3 regions of the Micromonospora sp. NBC_01796 genome follow, and region 3 is predicted to be linked to each of the others. Evidence: riboswitches for the same ligand, from Rfam matches in the RefSeq annotation. Region 3 holds a riboswitch; each other region holds the start of a gene.
What was found. A riboswitch is a leader RNA that binds a small molecule or an ion and turns the genes downstream of it on or off. The one in region 3 is predicted to bind cyclic di-AMP.

Region 1 (10,288 bases), 550 kb from region 3:
CCGATCGGGTACTCCGGATCACGTCCGGCGCGTACCTCCATCGCCCAGCTCAACTGCGCGCAGCCGTCCGGGGTGCAACAGGCGCAGGTGCCGGGAGCGTAGGACGTACCCCGGTCCTCGTGCTGGGCGATGGTCATCGCCGCCGCCTCCCAGATTCCCGCGCGGGTCAGCGGCTCGTCGACGCGGCTCATCGGGCGAACACCTGACCGGCCATGGCCACCACCTGTGCCTTTCGTTCGGGGTACCGGCGCGCGGTGGCGACCGGCTCGGAGTAGCGACTGGGAGCACCGCCGGCCGCCGGGACCCTGCGGTCGCCGGTGTCCGCCCGATTGGCGAGGTCCATGGTCACGACAGGGTCAACGCACGCGTACGTGGATGGTTGTGGCAACGCGGCCACCGTCCCACTGGTACGGACAGCCTCGGGTGCCGACCGGTTGGGTCGGCACCCGGGACCGGGGGGAGGGCGGGTCAGGCTGAGTAGCCTCGGGTGGCCATCCAGTTGGCCAGGTCGATCGTGGTCATCCAGTAGGAGCTGACCCCGTTGACGAACGCCGGGTCCGCGATCTGCACGGTCCGTCCGCTGTCGCGGTAACCGACGACGGTGAGGTAGTGACCACCGTCGTACGAGTGCCAGCCGCCGTCGGTGTCGGTCGCCGAACCGGCGATGTTCGCGACGACCGCGTACCCGCTGCTGACGGCGTGTACGACGTCCGCCTGGAGCTGGTCCATCTGGGCCGGGGACGGGGACCCCTGGATGAACGTGCTCGTGTAGAAGTTGGTCTTGGCCAGGCTGTTCAGCCCACGGGTGACGTCGTCGGCGGAGTTGGTCCCGTTGAACGTGGTGCCCAGGGCCGCGGCGACGTCGTCCTGGCTCGGCTGACGGTCGCGGGCGGTGAGGGCGATCCGGGTGGCCGCCGGCCCGCAGTACCAGCCGTTGATCTGCGCCTCGTAGTCGTAGTCGAGCACCTTCGACGCGGGGGGAGCCTTCTTGACCGCCTTGGTCGGTGTCGCCACGGCCTTCGCGGCGGTGGGCGGGGCCGACGACGGGGCCGCCGGAACCGGTGCCGAGGTCGAGGCGCTCGGGGACGGGGTGGCCGGGCTCGGGGTTACCAGGCTGGGCGCGACCTCGGCGCCGGCCTGGCCGCCCATCTTCTCCGCGACCGCGATGGTCGAGGCGTTGGCCGGCGGGGTGGACCCGTTGCCCTGGGTGAGCAGGATGCCGGTGGTGAGACCCACGGCGAGAACGGCGGCGGAGACGGCGCCGGCCCGGTACGGGCTGGCGGTCACGACGCGTCGGAGTTGCTGACGATGCTTCATATAGATCCTCCGCAGATGTGCCGATCTGCGATCGGGGGCACATGAATCGGGATGGCGAGATGTCTCTGCCGGGGCCGGGTACGTGACCGGGGTACGCGCTATCGGCGGGGCGGATTCACCGCCAGCCGTCGGGTCCGGATCGGGGCGTGCGGAACCGTCACCGCGATGCGGTGAAATGCGTTACCGGATGAACTCGCCACGGGAATTGCCGGGCGATTTCGGATCACCTACCGGTCACGCGCGTCCTCGTGCCACCGACCGCGTACGCGTGTGCGTCGCCGGTCGTCGGAGTGGGCCTAGTGCGCTACCTTCGCGGGCTGGACCGCGATGCGGGCGAGCCGGGGCAGGTGGCGGAACGGGCCGGGGGGATCGAGGGTTGGGCCACGGCAGGTACGGCGCTGCACGAGCATGTTCTCCTTCCGATACCGCCTACCGGGTTAGCTGACGGATTCGGGCGGGAAGCACGCCCTACCGCGAACCAATGGTTCGCGGATTCACCCCAGAACTACTTTGGGTCCCCGGCTCGTAACAGTTACGACTCAGCGGGCCTGTTCCGGTGTCACCCGCGGTGACTAAGGGCCGGACCAGACGGGCTGACGTTACTGGGCCGCTTCTGCTCCTGCCAACCCCTCTTGGCCTGCTTAAACCGTGACCCATGCCGCTTCTTGCGGGTGGTGCGACCCTCGACTCGTGATCACGGAGAGTGGTTGTAGCCGCAGTGACCAGTTTGACTGCGACCGACGTACCCGCTTGTGTCCCGCACGTTGACGACGTCGGATTTGTCGACGGGGTGACATTGCCGGCACGGAGTCCGGATCAGAGAAATGTCCGTTGGGCCGAGGTGGGCTGGTCCCCTCGTCGGCGGCCACGGACCCGGGGTCCCCCCGCCTCGGTCGACCGGTGCGGCGGCCAGCGAGTCGTCGCTCACGCTCCGCCGGTCGGGGGTCGCGCCGACGACCCGACGGGGAAAGCGCCGACGACCAGACCGGGAGAGCGCCCACGACCGGACCACGAAAGCGCCGCCGAACCGGCCGGGAAAAGCCCGGATGAAAGGCGCGTCCGCGTACGAGGTAGAGGGTTTCCGAACCGGTGCTGATTCTCGGCTGAAACAGCGGCGGGCCATCCGTACGAGCGGTCGGATCGGTATTTCGAGAATGGGGCCCGGCCGCGTTGTCGTGGACGTCGGGAGACCGGTTGCCCACTGTTTCCCCCACCGGCAGCACTGAGGCGGGCCGGACAGGGTACAAAGACACTGAGTCTCCCTCTTTGGAAGGACATCCTGATGAACCTTGAGCGAGCGATCGGGCCGGACCCGTACGACCTGTTGCCGCCGGTGCCGGCGTTCACGCTGACCAGCGACGACGTGCGCGACGGGGAGCCGCTGGGCACCGAGTTCGTACACTCCAGCGTGGGCGGTGGCGACCTGTCGCCGCAGCTCGCCTGGTCCGGTTTCCCGGACGGGACGCGCAGCTTCGCGGTCACCTGCTACGACCCGGACGCGCCTACCACCAGCGGTTTCTGGCACTGGGTCCTGGTCAACATCCCGGTGTCGGTCACCCAGCTACCCCGGGGCGCGGGCAAGGCCGGGTCCGTCGAGGGTGGTGCGTTCGCCGTCCGCAACGACTACGGCACCCAGGAGTACGGCGGCGCTGCCCCGCCGGCCGGCGACCACGTCCACCGGTACCTCTTCGCCGTACACGCCCTCGATGTGGAGCAGCTCGACCTCACGCCGGACGCGAGCCCGGCGTACGTCGGCTTCAACCTGACCTTCCACACCCTGGCACGGGCGGTAATCCGGCCCACGTACCAGGTCAAGGGCTGAGCTTGCCGGAGTAAGTGGACGGCCGACACCGGGGACGGGTTGAACGGTGTCGGTCGTCGCTCTCCGGTCAGGCCTCCGACGCGCCGGGTACCCGGGCGACGGCGAAGACGGACTGTCCGAACGGCGGCCGCACGAGCTGCTCCGCCGCCTTGGTCACCGGCAGCACCAGGCTGTCGTAGACCTTCACCATCGGGCCTTCCTTGGGCATCAGCCGGAACACGTTCGTCGCCATGTAGTAGCCGATGAGGCCGAGGGCGTTCGCGTAGTGCAACCGCTCCACGGTCAGCCCCGCGTCGGTGAGCGCGGCCCGCATCGTCTTCTTGGTGTAGCGCCGTACGTGTCCGGTGGCGATGTCCGCCGGACCCATGGCGAACTCGAACGCCGGCACGATCAGTACGATCGCACCGCCGGGACGCACCAGTTCCCGCATGCTCCGCAGCGCTCCGACGTGGTCCTCGATGTGTTCGAGCACGTTGTACGAGACCGCCGCGCTGTAGTCGCCGCGTTCCTGCTCCGGCTGCGGCAGCAGCATCTGCCGTACCTCGACGTTGGACTCGCCGGCGAGGCGCTCCTTCAGTGCCACCAACCGGTCGGGATCGGCCTCGGTGGCCGTGAACCTGGGGAAGTGCGGCGCCCACTCGAGCACGTAGTCACCGAGGCCACTGCCGATCTCGATCGGGTTGTCCCCCAGGTAGGGCAGCGCCAGCTCAACAAACCATCGGCGGTGGTTCACGGCGGTCGCGAGACCCTCGAGTACCTCGGACTGAACTCGCTGATCCCCAGTGATTTCTGCCATGCGTCGATTCCTCGCGATCTGAAACTCGACCTGCACCCTGGACCGACAGAGTGAACCATCTACGACGACCGTAGGGAAATTGAGGCATCGGCGTGGCACGAACGGATTGTTCGGTTGATCCGTCCCCGTCCGCCTTCCGGGCGTTCGGGCACAGAGCGCGGCGATGCCCGTGACCCCGCGCCGTCACCGGCGCGGTCCGCTGCCGGACATCGCGCGGTGCTGAGCTACTTCGGACTGGCGGTCTGGATCACCTCCGGGCTCTGGTTCCAGCCGCGCGGAGGTGCTCGGGCCGACGCACTGCGCGCCGGGATGACCGCGCTGACCGGCGTCGTGCCGAAGCCCATCGGCGGGGGTCCGGGTCTGGGACGTCCGTCCCCTGCCGGACGGGTGAACCGGCGGGGCGTCCTGCCCGGGCTCAGTTCGAGCGGATGCAGCAGCCCTTGCAGATCCGCGGCTGCGGCAGGGTGAAGGCGAGGCAGCACGTCTTGCGCTGCACGGTCGGCTCACCGTCCGGACCGGGCACCAGCTCGATCAGGTCTTCGAGGTCGAGCGCGCGAAGCAGCGTCGCGACGTTCTCCTCGGACGCGCCGGGCAGGCCGGCCGCGGCCCGCAGGATGCCGTACGCGACCCCGGAGGCGACCGAGCCGAGCAGCGTACGGGCGCCGACCCGGACCTGGGTGTGGATCGCGTCGAGCAGCGGGGTCAGGTGCTCGTCGAGCAACGAGGCACGCAGCTCGCGGAGGAGTTGGGTCTCGTCGGTGAGCACCCGCACCTCGGGCAGCCCGCTGAGCGCCAGCGGGTCGGAGGCGAGCACCGCGACCGTGGTCGAGCGGCGCAGCCCGAGGGTCAGCGTCGCCCGGTCGGTTTCGACCCGCACCAGTACGTCCGACGCCCGGAGCAGGGGGACCCGGCGGGCGGCTGCCCAGCCGACCACGGTGGGCAGCGCCAACCAGTAGGTGTAGGACTTCCAGAACAGCGCGGCGGCGGCGTGCGGGGTGGACTGCCAGGAGCGCTGCGCGGCGGCCAGCAGGTCGGGCAGGTGACTGCCGTTGATCAGGTCGGTGGCGGGCAGCCAGCCCCGCTCGTCGTCGACGAACAGTCCGGGTACGAGCCCGGGCAGGTCGTCGGTCCCGAACATCTGACGCAGGGTCGCGTTGACCGGTGCGAGCGGTGCGGTCGCGTACGCGCGCCCATCGATGACGGCCGTCACCGTGGGTCACCCGTCTGCTGCTCGGAAGTGTCCAGCGGGTCGGCGGCGCGGTGCCGCCGTGTCGGGAGGATGCCCAGGTCAGCGTGGCGCAGGGGCCGCGTTCGCCATGGTGTCACCGCTGTCACCGCACCCGCCCTTCGGTCACCGTACCGGTCGCCACGTTAGCACTAAGGGAAGCCTAACCACATCTTGGAGGGTGCGGAGGCGTTCGTCACCATCGGCTACCGAGATCCACCGGTACGCCTGGCGGGCGGATACCCGAACGGGTGACAGGTAACCGGGAGTGACCGATCGGAGGGCTCGACCATGGCCCTGAGCAGGGCATCGAGCCGCGATAGGATCGATGATGATGGAAGAATTGTCAAGCCAAATGTCGTTAACGCGGCAGTTCTGCCCCAGTGGGTAGGTCGCCCACCAGACTGGGATTCCCGGCCCCTTAGGAACCCGATGACCACCTCGCCCATTGAGCGAGCTGCCGACTCGTTCGCGGCCGAACTCTCCAGACGGCGGGTCGAGCGGGGCATGACCAAGAAGCAGCTCGCCGCCCGCATGGGGTTCGACCCCTCATATGTCAGTCACGTAGAGGGCCGCCGCCACCGGCCCACCGAGGATTTCGCCCGCCGGGCCGAGGCCGTACTCGCCGCGTCCGGCGCGATCTGGCAACGCTTCCAGGAGTACGACGAACTCCGGCACGCCCGGTCGAACATGACCGCGCACCGGGACCCGCCCGTACCCGAACAGTGGCTGCCCCCGGGCACCGGGCTCATCGTCGAGCAGGAGTCCGCCACCCTCACCCACCAGGACAAGGCGTACCGGTGCGTCATCCGGCGGGCGCTCTACAACGCCGGCACCGAACCCGTCACCCGCTACCTGGTCCGGGTCGCCGTCGACCGGTACCCCAGCGACCCCGGGCGCTCCAACCGGCACCACCGCGAGCACCCGCTCACCTTCGCCGAACTCGACCTCCAGGCGTTCTGCGGCGACGAAGCCAGCCCCGAGCCGATGGACTGGCGCAAGAAGCACGACCGGGACGCCTTCAAAGAGGTCTGGCTGCTCTTCGAGAACGCCAACGGGCGCTTCCCGCTCTACCCCGGCGAGCGGGTCACCATCGAGTACGCATACACCGTCGGTGAGGAGAAGTGGGGTCCGTGGTTCCAGCGGGCCGTACGCCTGCCCACCCGGCACCTCTCCGTCCGGCTCAACCTCCCGCTGGACCTCGACCCCCAGGTGTGGGGGGTGGAGACCACCCTCTCGGCCGAAGAGGGGCCGTTGCGTACGCCCCTGCTCCGGCACGACGTCGACGGCCGGGCGGTCTTCGACTGGTCGACCGAGGAACCACCGCTCAACGCCCGCTACCGCCTCGAATGGCGTTACCGGGCCCAGCCCACCGCCGAGGCCGAGCCCGAGCCACGGGCCAGCGACCGGATGCGGGCCGCCGGCATCGTCCAGCGCGGGGCGGCCCTCCTGCGCCAACCGGCCCGACTGTTCGAACTGCCCCGGGACGAGGCCACCGCCCGGGACGTCGTCTTCCAACTACGGGCGGCACTGCACCGGCTGGACGAACTGCACCCGTTCAGCAAGGGGGTCGGGCTCGCCGCACCGCAGCTCGGCATCCCCTGGGCCGCCGCCGTCGTACGCCCACCCGACCGGGACGCCGAACCCGTCGTCCTGCTCAACCCGCGGGTTGTCGACACCGCCCGGGACACCGACGAGCAGTACGAGGGCTGCCTCTCCTTCTTCGACCAGCGTGGCCTGGTGGCCCGCCCACTCCGACTCGACGTCGAACACGCCAGATGGGACGGGGGGCGGGCGATCACGTCCTTCGAGTTCGCCATGGCGCGACTCGTCGCCCACGAGATCGACCACCTCGAAGGCAAGCTCTACATCGACCGCATGGACCCCAACATCCCCCTGGTCCCGGTAGAGGAATACCGCGAAACCGGCAGCCCCTGGCGCTACTGACCCACCCGCCCTGCGTTGGGCAGATGTAGAGAAAGAGTGGCTATATCCGGGGGGATAGCCACTCTTTCTCCGTATCAGGGCCCGCTGGGGGCGGGCGTGGGTGAAGGGGGGCCGGGTATCGGGCCCTGCCGGCAGGGCCCGATACCCGGCTTGGGGGGAGGGGGCTGGGTGAGGGGTGGTGGGGTGGTGCGGGGTTAGACGTCGCCGAAGGTGTCGTAACGGATGTTGGCCGGGGGTACGTCGTGCTGGGCCAGCAGGCGCAGGATGGAACGGACCATGGGGGCCGAGCCGGAAACGAAGCAGTCGTGGGTGGTCCACGGGCCGTACCGGGCCAGGACCTCGGCCAGGTCGCCCCGCTCGCCGGTGAAACCGTCATCGACGCTGCACGAGGGCAGGACCGACAACCAGGGATGCCGGGCGGCCAGTTCGTAGAGTTCGGTGAGGCCGTACAACTCGTCCTGGCTGTGGCCGCCGAAGAAGACGTGCACCCACCGGGTGCGGTTGTAGAGGGTCAACTCCTCGACCAGTGCCTTGATCGGGGCGAGGCCGACACCGCCGGCGACGCACAGGATGTCCCGGTTCGACTTCCGGTCGAGGACCATCGACCCCATCGGGGCCGCCAACCGCAGCAGATCCCCCGGCTTGATCTTGCGGACCAGGCTGCTGGAGACCCAACCGGCGCCGACCGCCCGGACGTGGAACTCCATCACGTTGTCCTCGGTCGGCGCGTTGGCGACCGAGTACGTACGCCACAGTCTTGGCTGGTAGCGGGGCACTTCGATGCTGACGTACTGGCCGGCACGGTAGGGCAGGGGGAACTGGAGCGGGCGGCAGGTGAAGACCGCCACGTCCCGGCCCCGTCGCTCATGGGTCAGCACCTCGGCATGCCAGAACGGTGGATTGGTGTCGTCGGCGGCCCCCGCGATCATCTTCTCCGCGATCACCGCGTACGCGTCGCGCCACGCCTGGTCGTACTCGATGGTCCACTGCTCGCCCCCGGCGGTCCGCAACGCCACCAGCAACGCCTCGCCGACGAGCGCGTAGTGCTCGGGGCTGACGTGGTACTTCCGGTGATCGCGACCGAGCCCGCGCAGGAAGTCGTCGAACCGCTCCGGATCGTCCAGCGTCTGCATCGAGGTGACGATCGCCTCCAACAGCCGGTCCCGCTGGCCGTCCATCTGTACGGGGAACAGCTCGCGCAGTTGCGGGTTGGAGAGGAAGAGGCGGGCGTAGAAATGTCCTGCGATCTTGGACCGGTCCTCTTCGACCAGGGTCCAACTCTCCTTCAACACCTGCGCCAGGTTGTCCATTGCGCCCTTCTCGATGACGACGTGCGGCCGGCGCACGTGCGAGCTGATCGGATGGCGGGACCATGGGGCTGTCCGTCTCGATCAGGATGGGCACTCTCCGTGGATGTCGGTCGCACAGAATGTGCGATCGACTCCGGGACGGGGGTGGCGCGTAAAACTTTCGGGTCCGGGGAGGTCGAGTCACGGTGGCGTGAGGCAGAGTGGTCGGGTGACGGTTGAGCTCGCCAGGCCGGTGTCCCGCCGGACCATCGGCACCGAGGTCCTGCTGGTCCTCGGCGTCTCCCTCGGCCAGTCCGCGATCTACGCGATGGTCAACATCATCGGCCGGCTCACCGCCGACCGGCCGCTGTCCCAGCAGACCGCGACACTCAACGCGTCCCAGTCGGCCCGACCCTGGCTCGACCTCACGTACCAGCTACTGAACATCGTGTTCGCGCTGGTTCCGGTGCTGCTCGCCGTACACCTGCTCAACCGCGACCGGGGCGATGCCCGGCTGACCCTCGGCCTGGACGCCCACCGGCCGGGCCAGGACCTGGCCCGGGGCGCGGGCCTGGCCGCGCTGATCGGCCTGCCCGGCCTCGGCCTGTTCTATGTCGCGGCCAAACTGGGGATCAACGTCTCGGTGGTTCCGACCGCCCTGCGCGACCTGTGGTGGACCGTCCCGGTGCTGGTGCTGGCGGCCGCACAGAACGCGATCCTGGAGGAGATCGTGGTCGTCGGCTACCTGGTGACCCGGCTGCGCGACCTCGGGTGGCGGGTCGGCGCGGTGATCGCGACGAGCGCGGTGCTACGCGGTTCGTACCACCTGTACCAGGGTTTCGGCGCGTTCATCGGCAACGCGATCATGGGCGTGATCTTCAGCCTCTTCTACCTGCGGACGAAGCGGGTCCTGCCGCTCGTGGTCGCGCACACGCTGCTCGACGTGGTCGCCTTTGTCGGCTATTCCGCCCTACCGTCGAGCTGGCTCGACTGGCTGTAGTCGATCATTCGCTGGCGGCGCGTTCAGTTGCTGCCGACCGCTCCGCCGCTCACTCTTGCGGTGCGGTAGCGGGTCACCGCTCGCGCGGCCAACCGTTGGGCCGCGGCCGAGTCGCCAGCGGCGGCGGCGAGCATCGCCGCACCGGGCAGTAGTCGGGCAGCCAGCCGCAGCATCACCCAACCACCGGCCTGCGCGGCGAGCGGTGCGGCCAGCCGCCAACCCGCCTCCGCCAACCGGTGCAGACCGCCACCGTCACCATCCGGGGCAGCCGCCACCGCGGCGGCGAGGGCGTCGCGGGCACTCCCGTCGTCCGGATGCACCTGGGTCAGGACCAGCAGGTCGACCGCCCGCTCCGGATCGGTCGGGTCGCGGTCGTAGGCGGCCGCCAGGTGCAGCACCAGCTCAGCATGGGTCCAGGAGACCGCGGCCAGTTCGGCGAGCGGCGCGAACAGGCCGGCGGCGGCCGATGCCGCGCCACCCGCGCCGGCCAGCCGGACGAACCGGGTGGTGACCAGCCGAGCCAGGCCGTCCGGGGTCGCGGTGGGATAACTCGCCCTGGTCCGGGCCGACCAGGCCCCGGCCGCCGGTCCCAGCGCGCGTACGGCGGCGAGTGCCACCAGCTCGGGGGCAAATCCGGGGTGCTCGAACAGGCGGGCGGTGATCGGTGGTCGGCCTTCTTCCGGTGTACGCACCAACGCCCGCTGGTCAGCCTCCGGCGCCTCGGCCCTCGGTTCGGCCCCGGTCGGTTCGGCCGTTGCCGGTCGGGTGGTTCCCGGTTCGGTGGTTGTGGGTCGGGTGTTTCCTTGTTCGGTGGTTGCCTGTTCGGTGGTTGCCGGGTGGGGCTGTGTTGGCGGTGTCTGGGCGGGGACGGCCACGGGCTCGGCGCGTTTGG
Region 2 (10,288 bases), 1.8 Mb from region 3:
GCGGGCGGTTTTGTCGTGCTCGCCCTGCTCGGGCTGGCGGTGCTGGCCGACCATTCCCGTACCCCGCGTCCCGACCTGACCCGGTTGCGCGCGGAGGCCGACGAACTGGCCGCCCACGCCGCCCAGGCCCAGGTCGACGCCGCCGCAGCGGCGGAACAGGCGGTCCTGGCGCGGGCCGAGGTGACGGTGGCGGAACAGGCCAGGGACGCCGCCTGGACCGCCCAGGAGACCGTCGAGCAGGCGTACGACCGGGCCTGGCAGGCGGCGCTCGCCGGCAGGCGGGCGGCCGGGGTCACCGACGGCGCGGCGCCCGACGACGCGGACCGGGAACGGGCGGTGTCGCGGGCGGCGCTCTCGGCCTACCGGCGCGGGGACATCTCGGTGCAGGAGCTGCGTGAGGTGTTCCGCCGGTCCGGGGACTGGGACCCGGCGCAGGAGGAGCGGGAGCGGGCGGCCGAACGCTGCCGGATCGAGCAGGGGGCGGCCAGACGCGCCCACGACCGGGCCGCGGCCGGGGTCCGGCGGGCCGAACAGGCGGCCAGGGTCGCCGAGGTGGCCGCGGAGGCGCTGGTCGACGAGGCGGCCGAATCCGCGGCCGAGGCCGACGAGGCCCTGCTCGCCGTGCAACGGCACAGCACCCGCCGCCTCTTCCGCCGTCAGCCGCCGCCCCGTCCGCTAGGTTAACCACGGTGGCCGGGTACGGGCGGACACCGGCGCTACCCGGCGGGCGGGGCGAAGAGAGGAGCCGGCGTTGCTACGGTTCGGGCTGTTCGGCACGGGGCACTGGGCCGCCGAGACACACGCGGCGGCGCTCACCGCGCACCCGAAGGCGCAACTCGCCGGCATCTGGGGCCGTGACCCCGACAAGACCAGGGCACTGGCCCAGCGGTACGGCGTACCGGCCTTCGACGACGTGGACGCGTTGATCGAGGCGGCCGACGCGGTCGCGGTCGCGCTGCCGCCGGACATCCAGGCGGACATCGCGGTCCAGGCCGCCATCGCCGGTAAGCACCTGCTGCTGGACAAGCCGCTGGCGCTGAGCCTGCCCGACGCCGAACGGGTGGTCAGCGCCACCGCACGGGCCGGGGTGGCGTCGCTGGTCTTCTTCACCAACCGGTTCCACGCGAACGTGGCCGGATTCCTCACCTCGACCGCCGCGGCCGGCGGCTGGTACGGCGCCCGCGCCACCATGTACGCCTCGATCTTCGAGCCCGGCAACCCGTACGGCGCCTCGCCCTGGCGGCGGGAGCGGGGTGCGCTCTGGGACATCGGCCCGCACGCCCTGTCGATCATCGTGCCGGTGCTCGGCCGGGTGACCCAGGTGGCCGCGCTGGACGGCCCACGGGACACCGTCCACCTGCTGCTCGCCCACGCCACCGGTGCGACCAGCACCCTGTCGCTGACCCTGAACGCGGCACCGGCCGCCCGCGCCTTCGACTTCGTCTTCTACGGCGAGAACGGCGTCGAGAGCGTGCCCCGCGGGGACGGCACCGCCGTACAGGCGCTCTCGCTGGCGCTGGACCAGTTGGTCCAGGACGTCGACTCGGGTGCCCGGGACAATCTCTGCGACGTCCGGTTCGGCCGTGAGGTGGTGGCCGTACTCGACGCCGCCGAGGCGGCCCGCCGGCAGAGCCGTACGGTCCGGCTGCCCGGCTGAGCCGGCGGGATCCCTGCTGCGGGAACGGCCGGACGAGCCGTCGGCGGAAATCGGTTGCCGGGTGTATCGGCCCTGGTTAGCGTGGCCGCCATGTGCACGTTCACGCATGCCCTGATCAACGTGGCCGCTACGTCGGCCGCGCGGGGCCCGCTTCCGGCGTCCCGCCCGCGAGTCCGGCGTACCGCCCTGGCCTGCCAGGACGAGCCCGCCGCCGCCTGATCTTTCTCCGCTGCGCCGCGTTCGCCGCGCACGCCCAGGGCCACCCGAGTCCAGATCCCGCTCGGACAGGCCCCGACTCGTGTTGTGCCTGTCCGGATCGCCGCCCGGTGTTTCTCCACCGTGGCGGCAGACAAGGACACCGGCCGTGGCATCTCGCCAATCCGTCAACAAACCGCACCAACCGGTACGGAAAGCCGAACGCGACCGCTCCCGTCGGGCGCTGTCGCAGAACTTCCTGCACCATCCGGAGGCGATCAGTCAGATCGTGCGTACCGCCCGACCCGGACCGGACGACCTCGTGGTCGAGGCCGGCGCCGGACGGGGGGTGCTGACCCGGGCGCTGGCCGAACAGTGCGGCCGGGTGCTGGCGTACGAGATCGACCCGTACCTGGTCCCGGTGCTGGCCGAGGCCTGCGCCCCGCTGGGGAACGTCACCTGCCTGGCCGAGGACTTCCTGGCCGCGAGGGCACCCGACCGACCGTTCTCGGTGGTGGGGAACATCCCGTGGGCGTTGACCTCCGGCATGGTCGACTGGTGCCTGCGGGCACCCCGGCTCACCTCGGCGACCCTGCTCACCCAACTCGAGTACGCCCGCAAACGCACCGGTGACTACGGCCGGTGGAGCCGGCTGACCGTACTGACCTGGCCGTCCTTCCAGTGGCGGTTGGGCGGGAGGGTGCCCCGGTCGGCGTTCCGTCCGGTGCCCCGGGTCGACGCGGGGATCCTGCGGCTCGACCGGCGGGACAACCCGCTGGTGGCGCCGGCGCTACTGCCGGCGTACCGGCGGCTGGTCGAGCTGGGTTTCGGCGGCGAGGGTGGCTCGCTGTACGGGTCGCTGCGCCGGCACTACCCGAGGGCACGGCTCGATGCCGCCTGCCGGGCCACCCGGCTGCCCGTCGACACCCCGGTCGGGTACGTCTGGCCGGAGCAGTGGCTCACCCTCTTCCGCCTGCTCCATTCGGCCAGTCGCCGGTGACCGGGCGGGAGCACGCACTGACCGGACCGGCCGGTCGCCGGTGACCGGGCCGCCCGACCGGCACTGACCGGGCCGGAGCAGGCACTGCCGGAGCGCCGGCCGTCAGGACCGCGTAGCGATCTTGTCGGCCGGCGTATGGGCTCCGTCAGGCGGTCACCACCAGGGCGTACGCCCGCGCTTTGCTCGTCCGTGGGGTCGCCGGGCGCGGCGGCCCGAGGTACGCAGAAGGAGCGGCGATGGACCCGGAACGCGGTGGCCGGACGGAACGTCGCGGGGTCCCGCCGGCACCGTTCGGCATCCGCCTCGGCAGTGGGGCGGCGCTGGTCGTCGCCGCGACGTGCCTGGCCGCCGCGCTCTTCCCGCCGTCTGCGCCCCTGGCCCGGTTACTGGTTGTCGCGGTGGCGGTCGGTGGTTTCGCGGCGGTGGCACCGGACCCGAGGGCGGATGTCGCGGTGACCCTGCTCGGCTTCCTCTGCTTCACCGGCTTCCTGCTCGACCGGTACGGCGAACTGCACTGGCACACCGGTCGCAGCGGCGGCTACCTGCTGCTGCTCGCCGCCGCCACGGTGCTCGGGGCGGCCCTGGGCACGATCCGGCGGGTGCTGACGGGCCGCCGCGCCCGGTTTGTCGCCCGGTCGTCCGGGTAGCCCCGGGCATGCAGGTGCACCGGCTCGGGGGACCGGGCGACTTCGACCCGTTGCTGGAGCACGTCGGCCGTGCCCGGGTGGTGATGCTGGGTGAGGCGAGCCACGGCGGGTACGACTACTACCGGCTCCGGGAGCAGTTCACCCGCCGGCTGATCGCCGAGTGCGGGTTCAACTTCGTGGCCGTCGAGGGTGACTGGCCCGACTGCGACCGGGTGCACCGGTCGGTGACCGGCGCACCGGACAGCGACGCGGACCCGCAGGTCGCGTTGGAGCGGTTCGAGCGCTGGCCGACCTGGATGTGGGCCAACGCGGAGGTGGCCAGGTTCTGCCGGTGGCTGCGGGCCTGGAATCTGGACCGGGCGGAACCGGACCGGGTCGGCTTCCACGGGCTCGACGTGTACAGCCTGTGGGACTCGATGCAGGCGATCTTCGACTACCTGGGCGAGGACGACCCGGACGCGCTGGCCGCCGCCCGGGCCGCGTACCGGTGCTTCGAGCCGTACGGACAGCAGGTCGAGGAGTACGGGCTGGCCAGCCGGTTCGTCTCGGCGAGCTGCGAGGACGAGGTGGTCCGGTTGCTGGCCGCCGTCCGGGCCCGTGCCGCCTCCGACGGGGCGGACCGGTTCGCCGCCTGGCAGAACGCCGAGGTGGTGGCGGGTGCGGAGCGGTACTACCGGGCGATGGTGGCCGGCGGCCCGCAGTCGTGGAACGTACGCGACACGCACATGGCGGACACGCTGGACCGGCTGCTGGAGCGGTACGGGCCGGACACCCGGGCGGTGGTCTGGGCGCACAACACCCACATCGGGGACGCGCGGGCCACCGACATGGCCGAGGCCGGAATGATCAACATTGGTCAGTTGGCCCGGGAACGGCACGGTGACGACGCGGTGTCCCTGATCGGGTTCGGCGGCTACCAGGGAACGGTGGTCGCCGCGCCGCGCTGGGGAGCGCCGGCCGAGACCATGACCGTGCCGCCGGCCCGGCCCGGCTCGCTGGAGGACCGGATGCACGGCATGCTGCCCGAACGGGCACTGCTCGTGCTCTCCCACGGCGACCGGCCGGACTGGCTGAACGAAACGGCAGACCACCGGGCGATCGGGGTGGTCTACGACCCGTCGTTCGAGGAGTGGGGCAACTACGTACCGACCCGGTTGGCGGACAGGTACGACGCGTTCATCTGGTGCGACCAGACGACCGCCGTACACGAGTTGCCGGCCAATGCGGAGCCGGGCGAGCTGGAGACGTACCCGGCGGGGCTCTGAGGCCGACCCCGCGCGGCCCGGCGGCGGCTCACCAGTCGTGCATCGAGCCGTCGGTGAGCCGGTTCACCGGCAGGTACCTCGGCGTGTACGGGTACCGCGCGGCGGCCTCCTCGTCGAACCGGACCCCGATGCCCGGCTCGTCGTCCAGGTGCAGCATCCCGTCGGCGAACCGGTAACCGACGTGGAACACCTCACCGGCCGGGTCGAGGTGGTCCATGTACTCCTGGATGCCGAAGTTCGGGATGCTCAGGTCGAGGTGGAGCGCGGCGGCGATGCCGATCGGGGAGATGTCGCCGGCACCGTGCGACCCGGACTTCACCCCGTAGGTGTCGGCGAAGTCGAAGACCCGCTTGGTGTGGGTGATCCCGCCGGTGTGCGGCACCGAGGTACGGATGTAGTCGATCAGCCGTTCGGAGATCAGGTCCTTGCAGTCCCAGATGGTGTTGAAGATCTCCCCGACCGCGAGCGGGGTGACCGTGTGCTGCCGGATCAGGCGGAACGCCGACTGGTCCTCGGCCGGGGTGCTGTCCTCGATCCAGAACATCCGGTACGGCTCCAGCGACTTCCCCAGCCGGGCCGCCTCGATCGGGGTGAGCCGGTGGTGCACGTCGTGCAGCAGGTGGAAGCCGTAACCGAGCTGTTCGCGGGTGGCGGCGACGAGCTTCGGGACGAAGTCGAGGTAGGCGGCGGTGTCCCAGACGTCCTCGGCCGGGCGGTCGTGTGCCGCCGGTTCGTAGGTCAGGCCGCCGCCGACCCGGATCCCGTAGGTCGAGGTCAGTCCGGGGATCGCGGACTGGACGCGGACCGCCCGGTAGCCGTCGGCCAGGAACCGGGCGACGTCGGCGACCGCCTCGTCGATCCCGGCGCCGCTGGCGTGGCCGTAGACGGTGACCCCGTCCCGGGCCGCCCCGCCGAGGAGTTGGTAGACCGGGAGGCCGGCGGCCTTGCCCTTGATGTCCCAGAGGGCCACGTCGACGGCACCGATGGCGGTCATGGTGACCGGACCCCGCCGCCAGTACGCGCCCCGGTACAGGTACTGCCAGGTGTCGGAGATCCGCGCCGCGTCCCGCCCGATCAGCAGCGGGACGAGATGGTCGCGCAGGTACGACGCGACGGAGAGTTCACGGCCGTTGAGGGTGGCGTCGCCGTACCCGACCAGGCCGTCATCCGTGGTGATCTTCAGGGTGACGTAGTTGCGGCCGGGGCAGGTGACGAACACATCGGCGGCGATGATCTTCATGGGGTGCCTTCCGGGGGACGGGACGGGCGCGGGGGAGGTGGTGGCCCCCAGGGCAGCGTAGGGCTTCCGGTTTGGTCGATGTCCGGTTCTGGGTAGCAGAAGCGGTGGGCGGATCCCGTGACGCCGCGATCGGTGTCGCGGGCCCGACGAAGCGCCGCGATCGGCGCGACGGGTAGCCGCCCCGGACGAACTGGAGGAGGACGAATGCGTACTTCGGCGATAGCGGCGGTGGCGACCCTGGCCGGACTGGGCCTGGCCGTGAGCGGCTGCACCGAAGGGGGAGCCGTCGGCCTGGCCACACCGAGCCCGTCCGGCGGCACGAGCGCCGTGGCGCCGTCCGGCAGCGCGACCGCCGCGCCGGCGACCGGTGGCCCGGTGGCGTCCTGCGTGACCGGGGACTGGCGTACCGCCTCGGCCGCCGGGCAGACCGGCGGGGCACTGGCCAGCGCCAGCATCGGTGGCGGGGACGGGGTACTGGTCAAGATCGGGCCGAACGGCGAGACCACGGTCGACTTCGGCTCGATGAAGCCGGTGACCTTCAAGGCCCAACTCGGCGACGCCAGGATCGCCGGCACGTTCAGCTACGCCGGCAAGGCCAGCGGCACGGTCAGCACCGGCGCCGGTGGCGGCACCACCGGCGACTGGGCCCCGGTGCCGCCGTTGCAGTGGGGCGACACCCGGGTCACCGTGGGGTTGACCGAGCCGACGCCGGCCACGCTCTTCGAGAACGTCAGGATCTCGGAGTACGTCGGTGACGGCGCCAGCCGCAGCGGCGACGTGGTCGACATCCAGCCGCTGCTGGGCGAGGGCCGTTACCAGTGCGGGGGGAACACCCTGACCCTGACGCCGAAGGACGCCAGCGGCCTGACCTGGGTCCTCAACCGCGCCTGACGCGGTGGTGCACAGCTTTCAGTGGGGCCGGCCCCGGTTCGGGGCCGGTCTCACTCGTCGCAGGGCACCCGCTGCGGGTCGTCCTCGGTGTCGGCGTCGCAGGGCTCGGCGTCGAATGCGGCCCGGATGACGTCGGAGAGTTCCCCGAGGGTGTCGAGTTGCTCCGGGGTGAGTACGTCGACCACCAGGCGCCGTACGTGCGACACGTGCTTCGGCGCCGCTCTGGTGATCTCCGCCAGGCCGGTCTCGGTGATCTGGATGAACGCGCCCCGCGGGTCGGTCACGCAGGGCTCCCGGTCGACCAGTCCGCGCCGGGCCATCCGCCCCAGGTGGTGGGTGAGGCGGGTCTTCTCCCACTGGAGGTGGCCCCGGAGCTGGAAGATCCGCAGCCGCCCCTCGGGGGCCTCGCTGAGGTGGACCAGGACGGCGTAGTCGCTCTCGGAGAGGCCGGTGTCGGCGAGCAGTTGCCGGTTCAGCTTGCTCTGCAACTCCATCTGCATGGTGATGAAGGAACGCCAGGCACGCTGCTCCCGCTCACTGAGCCACCGCTCCCCGTTCGCCGCCACCCGCTCATGATACCCGCCAGGATGACACGTCACCCCACCTCAAGCTCTCCCCCCGCCTCTCCCCCCGCCCCCCTCGCCCTCCCCGCTCCACGCCGCGTCGATCTAGGGCAAATGGGGGTGGATAGAGATCAACAAACACCCATTTGCCCTAGATCGACGCGGCGTGGAGCGGGTCAGAGCATGGACATGTGTACGTGGTCGGTGTGGTCGCTTTCGCCGCTGTAGGAGCTCCAGCCGGTGGCGGGGAACCAGATCTGCTTGTACCAGATCACGTAGAGGATGCCGAGCCGGTCCGCGTTGCGGACCAGGAACGCGGTCAGGTTGTTGCCGTACAGCCGCTGGTCCTGCGTACGCGCGGAGGCGAACCCGCTGTTCAGTAGTGACCAGTCGCAGGCGCGGCCCTTCGGGTGCTCGAACGGACCACCGTTGCGGTGACAGCCGACGAACCGGTTGAAGCCCGCCTTCTTCACCTCGTTGTACGCGTGCAGGGTGCGCGGGGTGACGCAGCCGCTGGTGGTCGGGTCGTCCTTGTTGCACGACTCCTTCGGCCAACCGCCACTGGCCGTACGCGGGGCCGCCTTGGCCACCGGCGAGCTGGCGTTGACGAAGCCGTTGGTGAGCTTCTTGCCGCCGACCAGGGCGAGGGAGCGTTCCGCGTCCTGCTTCTGCCGTGCCATCACGGCCTGCTGCTTCTCCTGCTCCTTGACCTCGGCGTCGGCCAGGGCCTTGGCGCGTTCGACCAACTCCTGGGCGGTGTTGAGCTCGTGCAGCTTCTGGTCGTTGACCGCGTTCATCTCGTCGAGCGCGACGGCCCGATCCAGGAAGGAGTCCGGGGACGCGCTGTTGAGCAGCGCCGATACCGCGCCCAGCTTGCCGGTGCGGTAGGAACGGGCGGCGATCTCGGTGACCTGGGGGGTCAGCTCCTCGATCTGGGTCTCGGCCTTCGCCAGCTCGGTGGCCAGGACGGCCTGACGCTTCTTCGAGGCGTCGAGAGCGGCCTTGGCGTCGGCGAAACGCCGGCCGGTCGCCTCCAGTACCTCGCTCAGCAACTGGTTGTCGGACTCGGCCGCCGGGGCCGGCGTTGCCGGCGCGGCCTGCACCGGGACCGAGAACGGCGCCACCATGAGCACGGTGGTGACCAGGGTCAGGGCAGGCGTGAACCATCGGCGGAGGGGTGCCGTCATGCAGGATCCTTCCGTTGGTCGCCGACCGGGTTAGCTGACGGGTTCGGGATGGAAGTGATCCCTACCGCTGTTGCGGATTCACCCCACGTACTCGGTTCCCCGGTTCGTCCAGGACGATTAGGCGACGGTCCCGCCGGCACCGGTTGGCGCCGATTGGCGTTGACCGCGAAGAATCTTACCGTGTGACGCGTCCCGATGGGCATGCCCATCCGGTACGAAAAGCGTTATGGGACAACAACTTTCGGTTATTATTCGCGGTTCCGGCCAACATGGATACCCGCTGTAATGGTGATGGCGCCGATTGTCGAATCAGCGATCGCCGATCAGCGGTTGCCGCGTTTGCGCGACGGCTGCGCCTTTCCCGCCGACTGGTTGCCGGCCGCGGCTTTCCGGGCCGCCGCCGCACGTCTGGCCGCCGCGGTGGTGACGGGCCGCCCACGGTTCGCCGGACCGGTGTTGATTCTGGCCGTACGTCGCGGCCGGATCGCCAGGGCGACGATGACAATCACCCCGACCAGCAGCAGCACCGGCAGCAACCAGACCATCGGGCTGCCGTCGTCGGAGGCGCCACTGGCGTTGTCCGGCACCGGCGACGCGGGTGCGACGGTGTTGCCGGCACCGGGATTGCTCGACGCCGGCCTGTCCGGGTTCTCGGCCAGGGCGAGCAGTGCCGGGTCGGCGGCGTTCGTCGGTGCGCTCCAGCCCTGCGGCGCGCGGGTCGGCGCCCCGGAGTAGGAGAACTTCACCGTTCCGCGTACGGGCTCGCGGTCCGAGGCCACCGACAGGTAACTGGCGGTGTACTCGCCCTTCTCCGGCCAGTGCGAAACCTGGACGAACGCCGAGAATCCGGTGTGGTAGAGCTTCGGCTCCCACTTGCCGTTGACCAGGTTCAGCTCGGTCACCGGGCGGTCGAGCCGCTTGTCCGGGCCGGGCCGCCAACCGGCGTCGACCCGTACGCCGCTCGGCGCGGTGACGGTGAAGTAGGCGTTGGCCGCCGGAGCCTCGGTGAAGTACAGCTCCAACGACTGCATCGGTTGGGACAGCGTGGCGCCGGCAACCGGGTTGGAGACGGCGAGCTGACCGTGTGCGGACGCCGGTGATCCGGCCACCGCGAGGGCGATCGTGGCGCCGAGAACAACGGCGAACAGGCGGCATGCCGCGCGGACGGTAACCAGCCGGGTCGATCGCATCGGCCCATCATGGTGGCTTCCGCTGTGCCCGGCAAGACGCTACAGTCGCTTCCCGATGTCACGGGACCGGCTGACCGGGGAGATGTTGATGATGCCCTCTATCGGCCGTCGCCGTGCACTGGCCGCACTGACCGGTGCCGTCCTGCTGGCCGTCGCGGGCACCGGATGCGGGTCCACCGACGAACCGGTTGACTCCAGCGCGCCGGTCGAGGTGGCCATCACCATCACCGAGGGCCGGTCCGAGCCGCAGCCGGGCCGGGTGGACGCGAAGAAGGGCCAGTCCGTCCGGATCACCGTGACCAGCGACGTTCCGGACCGGGTGCACGTGCACGGGTACGAGGTCGGCGCGGAACTGCCCGCGGGCCAGCCGGCCACGGTCGAGTTCGTGGCGGACATGGACGGCCTGTTCGAGGTCGAGACGCACGAGTCGGGCGTGTTGCTGTTCCAGCTACT
Region 3 (10,288 bases):
GGCCGGGGCGGTGGCTTCGGCTACGTGGTCGGGGTCGACCGGGTCGGGCAGGCCACGGCGCTGCGCGAGCACGGTGCCAGCATCGTCGTCACCGACCTGGCCGAACTCCTGACCCGCGAGGATGCCGCATGATCCGGGAACGGGCCTATCCGGTCGAGCCCTGGCACGTCCGGGAGACCCGCCTCGACGTCGACGTGCTGGCCCAGTCGGAGTCGGTGTTCGCCCTCGCCAACGGTCACATCGGACTGCGCGGCAACCTGGACGAGGGCGAGCCGCACGGCCTGCCCGGCACCTATCTCAACTCGTTCTTCGAACTCCGGCCGCTGCCGTACGCCGAGGCCGGGTACGGCTTCCCCGAGTCCGGGCAGACCATCGTCAACGTCACCAACGGCAAGCTGATCCGGCTGCTCGTCGACGACGAACCCTTCGACGTCCGGTACGGCGAGCTGTTCGACCACGAACGGGTTCTCGACCTGCGGGCCGGGACCCTGCACCGGGAGGTGCTCTGGCGCTCCCCGGCCGGCAAGCGGGTACGGATCCGCAGCACCCGACTGGTCTCCTTCACCCAGCGCTCGGTCGCGGCCATCCGGTACGAGGTGGAGCCGGTCGACGAGCCGCTGCGGCTGATCGTGCAGTCGGAACTGGTCGCCAACGAGGTCCTGCCGGCGCAGAGCAAGGATCCCCGGGTCGCGGCGGTGCTGGAGTCGCCGCTGCAGTCCGAGGAGCACCTGGCCCTGGAGGACGGGGGTCTGCTGGTCCACACCACCAGGGCCAGCGGGCTCCGGCTGGCCGCGGCGATGGGCCACGAACTGGAGGCACCGGCCCGGACCACGCTGAGCACCGAAACCTTCGACGACTGGGCCCGGACCACCATCACCTGCGTACTCCAGCCGGGTGAGCGGATCCGGCTGGACAAGTACGTCGCGTACGGGTGGTCCAGCGAACGGTCCCGGCCCGCCCTGCGCGACCAGGTCGGCGCCGCCCTGGCCGGGGCACGTTTCTCCGGCTGGGACGGGCTCCTCGCCGAGCAGCGCGACTACCTGGACACCTTCTGGGACACCTCCGACGTACGCGTCGAGGGCGATCCGGAGGTGCAGCAGGCGGTCCGGTTCGGCCTGTTCCACGTACTCCAGGCCGGTGCGCGGGCCGAGTTGCGCCCGATCGCCGCCAAGGGGCTGACCGGTCCGGGGTACGACGGGCACGTCTTCTGGGACACCGAGACGTTCGTGCTGCCGGTGCTGACGTACACCCTGCCGTCGGCGGTGGCGTCCGGGCTCCGGTGGCGGCACTCCACCCTCCCGATGGCCCAGGAACGGGCCCGGACCCTCGGGCTGAACGGGGCCGCGTTCCCGTGGCGGACCATCCGGGGCCAGGAATGTTCGGCGTACTGGCCGGCCGGCACGGCCGCGTTCCACATCGCGGCGGACATCGCCGACGCCGTACGCCGCTACGTGCAGGCCACCGGCGATCAGGACTTCGAGCGCGAGATCGGGCTGGAGTTGCTGGTCGAGACGGCCAGACTGTGGCGTTCGCTCGGGCACCACGACCGGGCCGGCAAGTTCCACCTGGACGGGATGACCGGCCCGGACGAGTACACCGCGGTGAAGAGCGACAACGTCTACACCAACCTGATGGCGCAGCGGAACCTGCTCTCCGCCGCCGACGCCGTGTCGAGGCACAGCGACCACGCCTGGCGGTTGGGCGTGGACGACGAGGAGACCGCCGCCTGGCGGGACGCGGCGAACGCCATGCACATCCCGTACGACGAGGAGTTGGGCGTACACCAGCAGGTGGAGGGCTTCACCCGGCTCCAGGAGTGGGACTTCGCGGGCACCCCGCCGGAGAAGTACCCGCTGCTGCTGAACTACCCGTACTTCGACCTGTACCGCAAGCAGGTGGTGAAGCAGTCCGACCTGGTGCTCGCCATGCACTGGCGCGGGGACGCGTTCACCCCGGAGGAGAAGTCCCGCAACTTCGCCTACTACGAGCGGCGTACGGTCCGCGACTCGTCGTTGTCGGCCTGCACCCAGGCGGTCCTCGCGGCCGAGGTGGGGCATCTCGAGCTGGCCCACGACTACCTGGGCGAGGCCGCCCTGATGGACCTGCACGACCTGAACCAGAACACCCGCGACGGGGTGCACGTCGCCTCACTGGCCGGGGCGTGGATCGCGCTGGTCGCCGGCTTCGGCGGGATGCGCGACCACGGGGACACCCTCTATTTCGCGCCCCGGCTACCGAACCGGATCGACCGGCTGGAGTTCTCGCTGGTCTGGCACGGGCACCGGCTCCGGGTCGACGTACGCGAACGCGAGACGACGTACTCCCTGCGCGACGGCGACAGCAGCGGCGGGGTGGTGGAGCTGTTCCACCACGGGGAGAAGGTCCGGGTCACCTCCGACGAACCGGTGACCAAACCGGTGCCGGAGGCGCGCCCGGCGGGTCCCGCACCGAAGCAGCCGCCCGGCCGCGCCCCGGCCCGCCGGGCCTCGGTGGCCGAGATCGCCGGCCCGACCGTCAAGTCCGAGGTCGAGCCCCCGCGCCGCCCCCGCGCCCAGAAGTAGGTCCGCGGCCGTCCCCGGTCAGAGCAGGGACAGGTGTACGTGGTTGGTGTGGTCGCTGGACGGGTCACCCTTCGCGGACGAGTACGCCTTCCAGCCCGTTGCCGGGAACCAGATCTGGCGGTACCAGATCACGTAGAGGATGCCGAGCCGGTCGGCGTTGCGGACCAGGAACGCGGCGAGGTTGTTGCCGTACGTCTTGTCGCCGCCACTGGCGTCCCCGCCGAACCCGCCGGGCTGCGCGGAGAAGTCGCAGGCCCGGCCCTTCGGGTGTTCGAACGGCCCACCGCTGCGGTAACACGACACGTACCGGGTGAAGCCGAGCCGTTTGGTCTCGGTCAGCGCGTGCAGGGTGCGCGGGGTGACGCAGCCGTTGGTGGTCGGGTCGTTCTGGTTGCAGGACTGCGCCGGCAGGGACCCGTCCCGGTTGCGCGGTGCGGATTCCGCGACCGGTGAGCTGGCGTTCACGAAGCCCTCGGTGCTGGTGCCGCCGACCTGGGAGAGGGCGCGTTCGGCCGCCTCCTTCTGCTTGGCCATCACGGAGAGCTGGCGCTGTTCCTCGGCCATCGCCGCGTCGGCCGCCGCCTTCGCCCGGGTGGCCCGGTCGCGTGCCTCGTACAGTTGGCGAAGTTTGCTGTTGTCGCGCTGCGCGATCAGGTCGAGCCCCCCGGCCCGGTCCATGAAGTCGTCCGGTGAGGCGCTGCCGAGCAGCGCGGAGATCGGCCCGATCCGGCCGATCCGGTAGGCGCTGACGGCGACCTCTCCGACCTCGGGCGTGAGCTGGTCGAGCTGTGCCTCGATTTGCCGCAGTTCGTCGGCGAGCGCCACCTGGTGCTTGCGGGCGTTCTCCACCCCGACGCTCGCGGCGGCGTAACCACGCCCGGCCGACTCGAGTACGTCACGTAAGAGGGGGTTGCCGCCCTCGTCCCCGGGCGCGGTCGGCGAGGAGGGTGCGGCTGCGGCCGGCCCGGCCGCGACGGCGGCACCGCCCAGCAGAGTCACCACGGCGAGCAGGGTCAGGGCCAGCGAGAACCGCTGACGCTTGGGTCTCGTCATGCACGTTCCTCCCGTCGGCCGCCGACCGGGTTAGCTGACGGGTTCGGGACGGAACAGGCCCTACCGCGTGTGCGGACTCACCCCGACTACCTGGTTCCCCGGCTCGCACAAGGCGATTGGGCGGCGGTCGTCGCCGACAGCAGAGGGGGTACCACCGGGTCGGAACCGAGGGTGACATTACCGGATCAGACGGACTTAGTACCCGATTTCAGGGTCGCCGCCAGAGATTTCTCCTGCTAGCGCACCGAACCCCGGCGGGCCTCCGTGAGGAGTGCCCGCCGGGGCGTGTCGTCGTGCCCGGCCCCGGCCGCGTCCCGGAGACCGAAATCTCCGGTGTCGGCCGAGCCGTGGTGTCTCTCCTGATCTAGCGGCGGTCCCCGGTCGAGGGAACACCCGAAGGGTCGTGCGGGGTCACCCGGCGCGGGTCGTCCGAGGCCCGTGCCTGTGCCGCCTCGTCCGCCCAGTCCCGCCGCGCACCCTCGCGCTTGTCGCGTTTGTCCTTCGGCGGACTGGTGCCGGCTCGACCGGACTCCGACTTAGCGGATTTGTGGTGGGTCATGGCATCCTCACGATCGCCTCAGCGCGGGCCGCTGCCACGGCCGCCGTGGTCTTCCTGCCTGACCCGGTTCGCCTTCCCGACCACCGAGCCCGCAAACGGGGATTGGCGGCCCGGCGGCGGGTTGTTCCACTCGTAGGCGGGTACCGGACAGCGGGTGGAGACAGTGACGACCGAGACCACGATCTGGGCCGGGGAGGTGCAGCTCACCGCCGACCTGGTCACCCCTACCGAGGGGACGGTCGGAGTGGTGCTGTTCGCCCACGGCAGCGGCAGCTCCCGGCGCAGCCCGCGCAACGTCGCGGTGGCGAGGGTACTCAACCAGCGGGCCCTGGCGACCGTGCTCGTCGACCTGCTTACGCCCGAGGAGGAGCAGGTCGACGAGAAGACCGCGGAGCTGCGCTTCGACATACCGATGCTCGCCGGCCGGGTGGTCGGGGTGATCGACTGGCTGCGGGCCGAGCCCGACACGGCCGCCGTGCCGATCGGGCTGTTCGGCGCGAGCACGGGTGCGGCGGCGGCACTGGTAGCCGCGGCCGAGCGGCCGGAGCACGTACCGGCGGTCGTCTCCCGCGGCGGCCGCGCGGACCTGGCGGGTCCGGCCCTTTCCCGCGTACGCGCGGCGACCCTGCTGCTGGTCGGCGGTCAGGACGAACAGGTGATCCAGTTCAACCAGCAGGCCCGCGACGCGCTCGGCGGGGAGGTGGAACTGCGGATCATCCCCGACGCGACCCACCTGTTCCCGGAGCCCGGAGCGCTGGAGCAGGTGGCCGACCAGGCCGCCGACTGGTTCGCCGACCGCCTACCCAGTTTCGGCGCCGCCCCCTGACCGGTGCGCGCTTTCGCCGCTGCCCGAGGCCGTCCGTCTGTGGCTCGGACGCCGAACGCGGACCCCTGTCCGACCCGTTCATCGGCGGGATTGGCGGGTAACCCGCTGGCATGCACATCGGGATCATCGGCGCAGGAAACGTAGGTGGAACGCTCGCCCGTCGTCTCGCCGCGGCGGGCCACGAGATCGCGATCGCGAACGCGAGCGGCCCACAGAAGATGCAGGACCTCATGGGCGATCTCGGACACCGGGCGCACGCGGTACCCCCGTCGGAAGCGGCGCGCTTCGGTGACGTGGTGATCGTCGCCGTACCGTTCGGCCGGTACAACGAACTGCCCACGGCGGAGCTGAAGGGCAAAACCGTCATGGACACCGGGAACTACACACCGGACCGGGACGGGAACATCCCCGAGTTGGACCAGGACCAGACCACCTCCAGCGAGATGGTGCAGCAGCACCTGCGCGGTGCGCACGTGGTCAAGGCGTTCAACACCCTGCACGCCGAGAACATGCGCGACCACGCCCGCCAGTCCTCGGCCCAGGAGCGGTACGGCATTCCGATGTCCGGGGACGATCCGCAGGCCAAGCGGGCCGTCGCGGACCTGGTGGAAGAGCTCGGTTTCCAGCCGGTGGACGCCGGTGATCTCGCGTCCGGTGGGCGCAAGCAGCAGCCGGGCGGCATCACCTACGACGCCGACTTCACCGCCGACGAGCTGGTCGAGGCGTTGCGCCTGGACTCCTGACCCGACCACGTCGCTGCCGTCGGCTGGCTGCCTCCGGAGTGCCGGTCACGAGGGGTCCCGCCCCTGCCGGAGTGCGGTGATGGTGTCGACAACCCGGTAGACCACCGCGGTCACCGGCACCGCCACGAAGGCACCGGCGATCCCGCCGAAGAGGGTGCCCGCGGTGACCGCCACCAGGATCACCACCGGGTGCAGGCGTACCTGCCGTTTCATGATCAGTGGTTCGAGCAGGTTGCCCTCGGTCTGCTGTACGGCGATCACCGCCAGCAGCGTCAGCAGAGCGGTGGTCGGACCGTTGGCGGCGAGGGCGACCAGGACCGCGACGCTGCCGGCGACCGTGGCGCCGATGATCGGGATGAACCCGCCGAGGAAGGTGACCACCGCCAGCGGAAAGGCGAGCGGGACCCCGAGCAGGACCAGTGCCAACCCGATGCCGATGCCGTCGATCGCCGCGATCGCCACCGTCCCCCGGGTGTACGCGCTCAGCGTGTGCCAGCCGTTGCGCCCAGCCTGGATAAAGGCGGGGCGGGACCGGTCGGAGACCCGGCTCAGCACCCACTGCCACATCGGCCGCCCGTCCTTGAGCAGGAAGAACAGCAGCACGAAAATCAGCAGTACGGCGCCCGCCACCTCGGCTGCCGTACGGGCTCCGGCCACCGGGTCCGGCGTCGACCGGCGCAGCCCGTCGGTCGCCTGCTTGGTCCACCGGTCCAGTTGCTCGGGGCTGACCGGCAGCGAGCCGGTGATGAAGTCCCTGGTCCGGTCCAGACCCTCGTCCAGTTGCTTGCTCAGGCTGGAGAACTGGTCCGCCGTGAGGGTCCACACCAGGTACGCGGCCCCGCCGATCACCGCCAGCAGGAGGAAGAGCGAGATCAGCGCGGCCAGTGCCGGGGGCAGGCGCAACCGGCGCAGCCGTACGGCCAGCGGGTCGAGCATGGCGGCCAGGAAGAGGGTGGCGGCGAGCGCGATGGTCAGCGGCGCGAGCCGGGAGGCGAGGGTGGCGAGCAGGAAGACCCCGCCCGCGATGATCAGCAGGCAGGCGCTCCAAACCACGGACCAGCGCAGGAACCAGGGCAGACTGTCCCAGGTGCTGTGTACCCGTTGCTGGGCACCCTGGATCCGATCGAGTCTGCCGTGCAGCGGGGCCTCCGGCTCCGGCGCTGCCGGGCCCGCCCCGACAGCCTCCGGATCGGGTGCCGCGGTGCCGTCAGACACTGTCGGCCCCTCGCTCGCTCGCCATGGTCACGGTGACCCCTCTCGATGTCGGCGGAGGGGCAGTACCCGGTCAGGGGTGGGTCGACACGTCTGGGCGGGGCGTCCAGAATCCTACGCGATGTAGCGATAGCTCCGTGTTTCGTCCTGAATTTCGCTCCGTCGGCGTTCCGGCGTCGCCGGGACAGACGGATGGGGGCTCCCGCTGGCACGGGAGCCCCCATCGGGGTCAGGTCGGATCAGGGACGGCCGTCGGCACCGCACTTGATGATCGGTCGGATGCAGTCCTGCACCCGGCGGGCCATCTCGTCCTCCGGCCAGGCGTTGAAGAAGTCCCCGTGCATCGTGTAGCCAGCTCCGGAGGCGAGCCGGAACCGGGCCGGGTCACCATTGGCCGGGTACCGCAGGACCTGGCGCAACTTCGGGACCGGAACCGGATGGGTGCTCGGGCAGCCACCGTTGACCGGGTACGCCATGTGGCTCTTGTGGTCGGGCGAGTCGAGGTCGACCCCGTTCCAGCACTGCGGGAAGTCGAGATACGACTCGATCATGCTCCCGGCGGGACAGTTCACGAAGTCCTTCGACGCACCGACCTCGCCATGGTGGAGGCAGGACCAGCGGGAGTTGGTGGAATCGTCCGGGGCGGTCGCCCTGGCGTTACCGGCGACGATCCGCAGCCCGAGCGGCAGCGGCTGGATCTGCGCGATCACGTCGTCGCGTACGCCCTCGCCGAGGTAGTAGAACGTGGTGATCTCGGGCTCGACCGTCTGGTCACTGACGTACAGGGTCGGCACCCAGTACGACGACTTGTCCACCGCCGGATTGCAGTTGCTGTTCGCGTTGAGCAGGTCCGGCAGCTCGGTGTGGGCGTTGGTGACCTCGCTGCCGAAGAAGCTGTGCATGTGCGAGGCGCCGGGCAGGCCGGGGAAGACGATCGGGTCGTCGGGCAGGCGATGGCTGAACGGGCAGTCGGCGAGGAACTCCGCCACCCTGACCGGTTCGGCGGCGGCGTCGGCCTTCGACACGGCGGCGGTGAGGTAGCTGCCCATAAGCGCGACCAGGGCGGCGAAGAGCAGGACCAGGCGCAGGCGTGGCCGGGTGACGAGAGCGGATCTCCGGTGCATACGGAAACTCCTTGGGCTCACGGGTGGGGGTACGTGCGGTGGAGTGCCGGGGCGCCGAGGGGACGCCCGCGGGGGCCGGCCGGGTGACCGGCCCCCGAAGCGAGAGACGGTTACTGGTAGACGCGTACGTAGTCGACGAGCATCCGGGACGGGAACGGGGTGGTGCCGTCCACCGGTCCGGGGAAGTCGCCGCCGACGGCCAGGTTGAGGATGATGTAGAACGGGTGGTCGAAGATCCACGGCCCGCGGGTCGCCTCGACCGTCTCCTTGCTCGCCACGAAGACCGTCTGGCCGTCGAGCTTGAAGGTGATGCCCCGGCTGTCCCACTCGGCGGACCAGATGTGGAAGTCGTCGGCCAGGTCGACCCCGCCGGGCGCCGGATACTTCTGCCCGTAGCCGCCACCGCCGTTGTACTGCGGTGCGTGGAGGGTGGAGTAGCCCTCCAGGGTGTTGCGGCCGAGGACCTCCATGATGTCGATCTCACCGTTGTACGGCCACGGGCGGCCGGTGAGGAAGTCGGCGCCCATCATCCAGAAGGCCGGCCACAACCCGTTGCCCTTCGGCACCTTGACCCGGGCCTCGACCCGCCCGTACTGGACGGTGAACTTGCCGCCGGTGTTCATCCGGTGCGATGTGTAGTCACGCCCACCAGCGGTTTCGCGCCGCGCTTCCAGGACGAGCGAGCCGTTGCCGTCCATGTTGGCGTTGTTGTTGTCGGTGTAGTACTGGACCTCGTTGTTCTGCCCGGTGCCCGGGTCGATGGTCCACTTCGCCGGGTCCGGCTTGCTGCCGGCGGCACCGTTGAACTCGTCACTCCAGACCAGCTCCGTGGCCGGGAACGTCGGGTCGGCCGGCTGCGCGGGCGGGGCGGTCGGGTTGCCGCCGGTCCCGTACACCTTGAATTCGTAGAGCGAGTAGCCGTACGGCCCGGACCGGGCGGTGCCGTACATCCGCACGTAGCGACCGGTGCCGGTGGCGTTGATCGTTTCCTTGAAGCCCCGACCGGTGGTGGTGGAGTAGATCGTGGTCCAGGTGGTCGCATCGGGCGAGACCTGGATCTGGTACGCGGCCGCGTACGCCGGATCCCACTGGAGGACCACCTGGTTCACCGTGGCGGTGGCACCGAGGTCGACGTAGATCCAACCTGGGTCGACCCAGCCCGTGGTGGAACTGGTTGCCCACCGGCTCGCCGGGTCGAGGTCGAACGCCTTGTCGGGTGTGCACTCGAAGCAGTTCACGTCGCTCTGGTCGGTCGAGGCGACAGCCGGCTTGCCGTACGACAGCAGCCCTTCCTCGGCGGCGCTGGCCGCGCCCGGCGTGACGGTCAAATAGCCGCCGAGCAGGGCGACCAACGCGGTCAGCGTGGCGATCCCGTGCCGCCGACCAATGCTTGGAGCAGTAGGAGCCCGATCCATCAGTCCTCCTTCGCGGAGTAGGACGAATGGCATCAACCCATGACGGGCTGGTGTCATCTGGACGAAGAGAGCGCTCCCTTGCAACCCACTCTTAACCGGATCATCACCTCTGTCAATTCGAGGAGGCGACCGGAGAGCGCTCTCCCTCCTAGGTAGCGCTCCCAGGCAGGTGATCGAAGGACGGGCTGGCAGAGACCTCGCCAGACCAGCGAAAGGTCTGAATTGCCAGGTAGAGAGCGCTCCCGCAACAAACGCTCGACCGATCGATCACGGCGCCCCGGTCCGGCGCCCCAGATTTCTCAAAAATTTCGCCGATATCGTGCTGTGGCATGAGCATCGAACCCTCGCAGACCACCCACGAGCGCGGCACGACCGTGCCGGAGCTGACCGAGCGGCTGCGGACGTTCGTCGCCGAGCGCGACTGGCAGCAGTTCCACACCGCGAAGAACCTGTCCATGGCACTGGCCGGCGAGGTCGGTGAGCTGCTCGCCGAGTTGCAGTGGCTCACCCCGGACGAGGCGGCGCGGGTGATGACCCACGATCCGGCGGCCGGTGCACGGATCCGCGCCGAGATCGGTGACGTGATGATCTACCTGACCCGGCTGGCCGACGTACTCGACATCGACCTCGTGGCCGCCGCCCACGCCAAGCTCGACGACTCGGCCCTGCGCTACACGGTCGAGCGGTCCTACGGCTCGGTCGCAAAGGTCCCACCCAACCAGCCGTCCGGGTCGTAGCCCTCGGTCGTCAGCGTGGGCTGGGACGCCGGGTGCGCACGCTGATGATCGTCAGGGT

Region 1: it holds a riboswitch for cyclic di-AMP, as region 3 does, so the genes downstream of both, OIE47_RS12965 (C39 family peptidase) here and OIE47_RS10370 (coiled-coil domain-containing protein) in region 3, are expected to answer to the same signal.
Region 2: it holds a riboswitch for cyclic di-AMP, as region 3 does, so the genes downstream of both, OIE47_RS18940 (coiled-coil domain-containing protein) here and OIE47_RS10370 (coiled-coil domain-containing protein) in region 3, are expected to answer to the same signal.

What each region holds. Positions count from the first base shown of each region.
Region 1 is NZ_CP109078.1:2,810,631-2,820,918, reverse strand. It holds gene OIE47_RS12975 (hypothetical protein) at 1-191, opposite strand, end outside; gene OIE47_RS12970 (hypothetical protein) at 188-343, opposite strand; gene OIE47_RS12965 (C39 family peptidase) at 469-1,317, opposite strand; cyclic di-AMP (ydaO/yuaA leader) riboswitch at 1,729-1,872, opposite strand; gene OIE47_RS12960 (YbhB/YbcL family Raf kinase inhibitor-like protein) at 2,600-3,139, shown strand; gene OIE47_RS12955 (class I SAM-dependent methyltransferase) at 3,207-3,935, opposite strand; gene OIE47_RS12950 (hypothetical protein) at 4,351-5,133, opposite strand; gene OIE47_RS12945 (peptide deformylase) at 5,593-7,107, shown strand; gene OIE47_RS12940 (globin domain-containing protein) at 7,302-8,417, opposite strand; gene OIE47_RS12935 (CPBP family intramembrane glutamic endopeptidase) at 8,626-9,396, shown strand; gene OIE47_RS12930 (hypothetical protein) at 9,420-10,288, opposite strand, start outside.
Region 2 is NZ_CP109078.1:4,098,947-4,109,234, forward strand. It holds gene OIE47_RS18895 (hypothetical protein) at 1-684, shown strand, start outside; gene OIE47_RS18900 (Gfo/Idh/MocA family protein) at 752-1,657, shown strand; gene OIE47_RS18905 (hypothetical protein) at 1,748-1,876, shown strand; gene erm (ErmE/ErmH/ErmO/ErmR family 23S rRNA (adenine(2058)-N(6))-methyltransferase) at 2,022-2,852, shown strand; gene OIE47_RS18915 (hypothetical protein) at 3,089-3,499, shown strand; gene OIE47_RS18920 (erythromycin esterase family protein) at 3,508-4,764, shown strand; gene manD (D-mannonate dehydratase ManD) at 4,793-6,004, opposite strand; gene OIE47_RS18930 (hypothetical protein) at 6,209-6,895, shown strand; gene OIE47_RS18935 (MarR family winged helix-turn-helix transcriptional regulator) at 6,946-7,461, opposite strand; gene OIE47_RS18940 (coiled-coil domain-containing protein) at 7,635-8,645, opposite strand; cyclic di-AMP (ydaO/yuaA leader) riboswitch at 8,649-8,779, opposite strand; gene OIE47_RS18945 (copper resistance CopC family protein) at 8,969-9,835, opposite strand; gene OIE47_RS18950 (hypothetical protein) at 9,891-10,288, shown strand, end outside.
Region 3 is NZ_CP109078.1:2,263,217-2,273,504, reverse strand. It holds gene OIE47_RS10380 (beta-phosphoglucomutase family hydrolase) at 1-132, shown strand, start outside; partial or broken gene OIE47_RS10375 (glycoside hydrolase family 65 protein) at 129-2,483, shown strand; gene OIE47_RS10370 (coiled-coil domain-containing protein) at 2,580-3,614, opposite strand; cyclic di-AMP (ydaO/yuaA leader) riboswitch at 3,618-3,747, opposite strand; gene OIE47_RS10365 (dienelactone hydrolase family protein) at 4,337-4,999, shown strand; gene OIE47_RS10360 (NADPH-dependent F420 reductase) at 5,110-5,742, shown strand; gene OIE47_RS10355 (AI-2E family transporter) at 5,788-6,957, opposite strand; gene OIE47_RS10350 (DUF1996 domain-containing protein) at 7,194-8,078, opposite strand; gene OIE47_RS10345 (family 16 glycosylhydrolase) at 8,189-9,493, opposite strand; gene OIE47_RS10340 (nucleotide pyrophosphohydrolase) at 9,823-10,230, shown strand; gene OIE47_RS10335 (hypothetical protein) at 10,282-10,288, opposite strand, start outside.